2 regions of the Arthrobacter sp. 3Tela_A genome follow, and region 1 is predicted to be linked to the other one. Evidence: riboswitches for the same ligand, from Rfam matches in the RefSeq annotation. Region 1 holds a riboswitch; the other holds the start of a gene.
The links. Region 1 has a riboswitch for cyclic di-AMP ahead of TVC13_RS11710 (M23 family metallopeptidase). Riboswitches for the same ligand answer to the same signal wherever they lie in the genome.
Positions count from the first base shown of each region.

Region 2: linked by a shared signal. The riboswitch ahead of TVC13_RS10025 (LysM peptidoglycan-binding domain-containing protein) and the one ahead of TVC13_RS11710 (M23 family metallopeptidase) in region 1 are both predicted to bind cyclic di-AMP.

Region 1 covers NZ_JAXIOM010000037.1:22,236-24,408, reverse strand. The annotation lists gene TVC13_RS11715 (metal-dependent transcriptional regulator) at 1-676, shown strand, start outside; cyclic di-AMP (ydaO/yuaA leader) riboswitch at 762-976, shown strand; gene TVC13_RS11710 (M23 family metallopeptidase) at 980-1,747, shown strand; cyclic di-AMP (ydaO/yuaA leader) riboswitch at 1,873-2,029, shown strand; gene TVC13_RS11705 (NlpC/P60 family protein) at 2,034-2,173, shown strand, end outside.
Region 2 covers NZ_JAXIOM010000029.1:719-2,891, reverse strand. The annotation lists gene TVC13_RS10030 (MBL fold metallo-hydrolase) at 1-605, opposite strand, end outside; cyclic di-AMP (ydaO/yuaA leader) riboswitch at 901-1,066, shown strand; gene TVC13_RS10025 (LysM peptidoglycan-binding domain-containing protein) at 1,070-1,999, shown strand; gene TVC13_RS10020 (CarD family transcriptional regulator) at 2,165-2,173, shown strand, end outside.

The DNA of each region.
Region 1 (2,173 bases):
GATGTATCTTCGAACCATCCTTGAGCTCGAAGAAGAGAACATCGTGGCCCTGCGGGCGCGCATTGCCGAGCGCCTGCGCCATTCCGGCCCAACCGTCTCCCAGACCATCGGGCGGATGGAACGTGACGGCCTGGTAGTCGTTTCCGGGAACCGCCAGCTGGAACTGACCGAGCTTGGACGGCGACGCGCCACCGAGGTAATGCGTAAGCACCGGCTGGCCGAGAGGCTGCTCGCCGACGTGATCGGACTCGACTGGGCGTACGTCCATGACGAGGCCTGCCGCTGGGAACACGTGATGAGCGAACGCGTCGAGCGCCGGCTGTATGACCTGCTGGGCAAGCCCACCGAATCCCCGTACGGAAACCCGATTCCCGGGTTGGAAGCCCTTGGCGGCGAAGCGGCCGTACCGCCGGCTGTTGCCTACCGGGACCTGCTGTCCGCCGTCGAGCTGGTCAGCTCGACGCAGCCGATGGTGCTGGAGCGTCTGGCCGAGCCGATCCAGGTGGACCCGGAGCTTCTGACCCAGCTGGATGAGGCCGGTCTGCGTCCGGGAGCGAGCATTACGGCTGAGGTCGTGGGTGGCTACATTTCCGTGCGCGTGCCGGGAATTGAAGGCGCCCTGGAACTGCCCGCAGAGGTGGCTTCCCACGTATTTGTCTCCGCGCCCGCTTCGTGACCTTCAGCTCCGGCAGGTAACGGAATGGTATCTTTTGGTCTTTTGCCCCTATAGTGGCATCTGACTACAGCAACAACACCGCTAACCGGTCCAACAGCCGAACCCTGCCACTGGACCGCAGGTGCAACCGTTCGCAGGCAGGGGCGGAGGACCCACCAACCGGCAGCAGCAATGCCTTGGGGTGAAGCCTTCGAGCAAGCGCAGGACCATCCGTTTACCTGGATTGTCCCGGGCATCGGGGGCCGAGTTTCTCTACTCGAATCCGACAGCTAACTTCGCAGGCTTTTAAAGAGAGGGAAACACTTGTCGAAGCATGCTGCTTCGGGCAGGCGCAGGGCCGAATTGCCGGCCGCTGAACTGCGTCCACGCACCGCCAGCCGGCCAGCCGGCCGGCGCCGCGCCGAACCTGTCCACCGTCCACTGGGCGGCACGGCCCAAAAATTCGCCATCACGGCTGCCGCGTCAGGGTTGGTCCTGACCGTCGCAATGCCGACGACGGCGGCGGCTACGGACCCGGCCATGGCGCCGGAACCGGCAGCCGCACCGGCCCCGGTCTCCGCGGATCCCAATGTGGTCCTGGATTTTGACCGCGCCGCGCTTACCTCCAAGTTCGACCCCGATGCCAAGCTCCGCGGACTAAGCGTCGCAGGAACCGACGTGACCCCGGCTGCGGCCAAGGGCACTCTGGCGACCCCGCTGAAGTCCGAACTTATCCAGACCTCATCCTTCGGCTACCGGGTCAGCCCCATCACGGGCACGGCGGGGGAACTCCACACCGGCCAGGACTACGCTGCTGCCTGCGGCACCGAGGTAACGGCTGCGGCAGCCGGAACGGTCAAGTCTGCCGGCTGGCACGAGTACGGCGGCGGGAACCGTGTGGTGGTCGATCACGGCAACGGCGTGGAGACCACCTATAACCACCTGTCAGCGATCAGCGTGTCCGTCGGGGACACCGTGGAGCGTGGACACCTGGTTGGCGCCAGCGGGACCACGGGGGCCTCCACCGGCTGCCATCTGCACTTCGAGGTACTCGTAAACGGCAATCCTGTCGATCCCCTCGGCTGGTTGTGACCCCGGCAATACCCTTTCGTGACCTGAGCGTGACATTTCCTTGATGTTGTTATATTCTCGTCACCGTGCCTGATTCGCCAAAGATCAGGCACTCTCGAACAGCTCGCCGAGCTCTGCCACTGTCCGAGATCCGTTCGCAAAATCGCATGGCAGAGGCGGGGGAACCAATTTCGGGTTTCGCAAGAAGCCCTAGGGGTTAAGTTGCCGGACTTAGCAGTCCAGCAACCGGGTGACTCCCATCCGAATCCGACAGCTCACCTCGCAGGCGTTGGGAGAGGCAAATACTGTGTCATCAGTCAATTCCGGCCGCCGTCGTGCCGCCACCGCGCCGGTAAGCCCGCTTACCGCGCTGTCCAAAGCCGTTACCGCCAACGCAGGATCCGTCGGCCGCCAGGCTGCCGTGGTTGTCGCTGCTTCCGGCCTCGT
Region 2 (2,173 bases), on a different contig from region 1:
CCATGGGCAAACAGTATGCGGGCCGGCGCCAGTGATGCGATGCGTTCGAGGGACTCCTCGGCGCGCGAAGCATCCGAGGTGAAGGCCGCGGGGCTCCGGACAGCTTCGCCGTGATCCGTTGCGGCGGCGTCGCCGATAAAGAGTGTTCCGGTACCTTCATGGAAGATGCTGATGTGCCCCGGGGTGTGGCCCGGAGTAGCGAGGACCTGGAGGTCCTGCACGGAGTCACCTTCCTCCATGGCCCGCACTTTCCGCGGTGACCGGATGTCCGGTGAATCCGGACCGCCGGCATAGATGGACGCCAGCGGTGCCTGCTCGGCGATGGCAAACAGTGACCCGATGTGGTCCATATGCAGATGGGTCAGGACGATGTCCCGAACATCCGTGAAGGTGCCTCCAAGGGCTTCAACAGCGTCCGCAATGGCGTTAGCTGCGTCAGGCATTCCTGTGTCAATGACCACAATGCCGCCGGGTTGAGCCACGGCATAGCAGCGTACGTCCGAAATCACCGGTTCCGGGCCGGCAAGACCGGCTGGAATACTCATCTCGCGGACAACTTCCTCAATGGGCAGACGGGATGATCCGCTGCTTGATTCCTGGTCCACAACCGCTCTCCTTCGCCGGAATGCAGGGGTTTAAGCGTAGTCCTACTGCGGCGTCCGCGTCCCGGTGTAGCTCCAGAATTCTGCGTCGGGAGGCCAGGCCGCATACCTGCTGCCAGCGGGATGCGGATGTGGCACCCGGGGAAGAACTCGACAGCGTGCTGTTTACTAGCATGAGTGACCCAGCAAACACAACGGCAACACGGTGCCGTTACCGAATTGCAATCAAAAAGAGATTGCTGTTAGTGTCCTTGGCATGCCGCAGACCTGATGCGGCGCCCCGGGCTTGTTACCTAGCTCTGCCGCTTGGCCGGGGTCCCTTTTGCAATACGACGGCAGGGGCGGGGGAACCAATTTTTTGGGTCCTTTGAATCCTTGGGGTTAAGCCGACCGGATGAGACCGGCGGCCGGGTGACTCCCATCCGAACCCGACAGCTCACCTCGCAGGTATAGGGAGAGGTAATACCTTGTCTTCTAAGAATCGCGGACGTCATTGCGCAGAGTCCAGCATCTGGACCACCATCGCAAAAGCAGCACCCGGTAAGGCACGCACCGTCACCGGCACCGCAGCAGCGGTTGTAGCAGGCTCAGGCCTCATGTTCGGCATGGCAGCACCGGCCCAGGCCAGCGCAGTCATCAACGAGGCACCGGCACCCGCCGCGGCGGCAAGCGCCTTCGTTGCTCCGGCAGCCCAGCCCGCAGTTGCCCCCGTAGCCGAAACTCCGGCTCCGGCTGCAGCCGTAACCCACACCGTAGTTTCCGGTGACACCCTGAGCGAAATCTCCGCCGCCTACGGCGTGAGCCTGGACAGCGTCCTGGCCCTCAACGGCCTGTCGCTGGAATCCATCATCTACCCCGGTGACGTGATCACTGTTTCCGGTGAAGCCGCAGCAGCCGCGCCCGCTGCGGCAGCCCCGGCAGAGACCTACGTTCCGGCTGAAACCTACGTCGCTCCGGCCCCGGCCCCGGTCGCGGCTCCGGCCGCAGCCTCATACACCGATCCCGGTACGTACGCCGACTACAGCAGCAACATCACCACCCAGTCCGTCACCCCGGCACCTGCTGCAGCAGCTTCCGGCAGCGGCGCGATCATGCTGAGCTCCGCATACGCCCAGCTGGGCGCTGCACAGGACTGCACCATCCTCGTTGAGCAGGCACTCCGTGCGGCCGGCCACTCGGTTGGTGACCTTTCCCCGGCACAGCTGGCCGCCTACGGCACCCCGGTGTCCAACCCCCAGCCCGGTGACATGATCTACTACGCCAACGGCGGAGCAGGTGTCCCCCACATCGCCATCTACATCGGCGACGGCCAGGCCATCCACAGCGGAATGAACGGCAACCAGACCGTTATCGCCACTGCGAACCTCGGCTCCGGCCCCGTCTACTACCGCGCATAGTCCGCGTTGCTGCCCGACCGCCGGGGGGCGCGGCCCGGGGCAGGGTGCCTCTTCCGGATTCCGGGAGGGGCACCCTGCTTTAAGCGCCCCGCGGCGAACGTATCCGGGCCCTGCGGACAACCAGCTCCCACCCGGGCCGGGTACATCTGCCCCGAACGTGAAATAATGGAAACT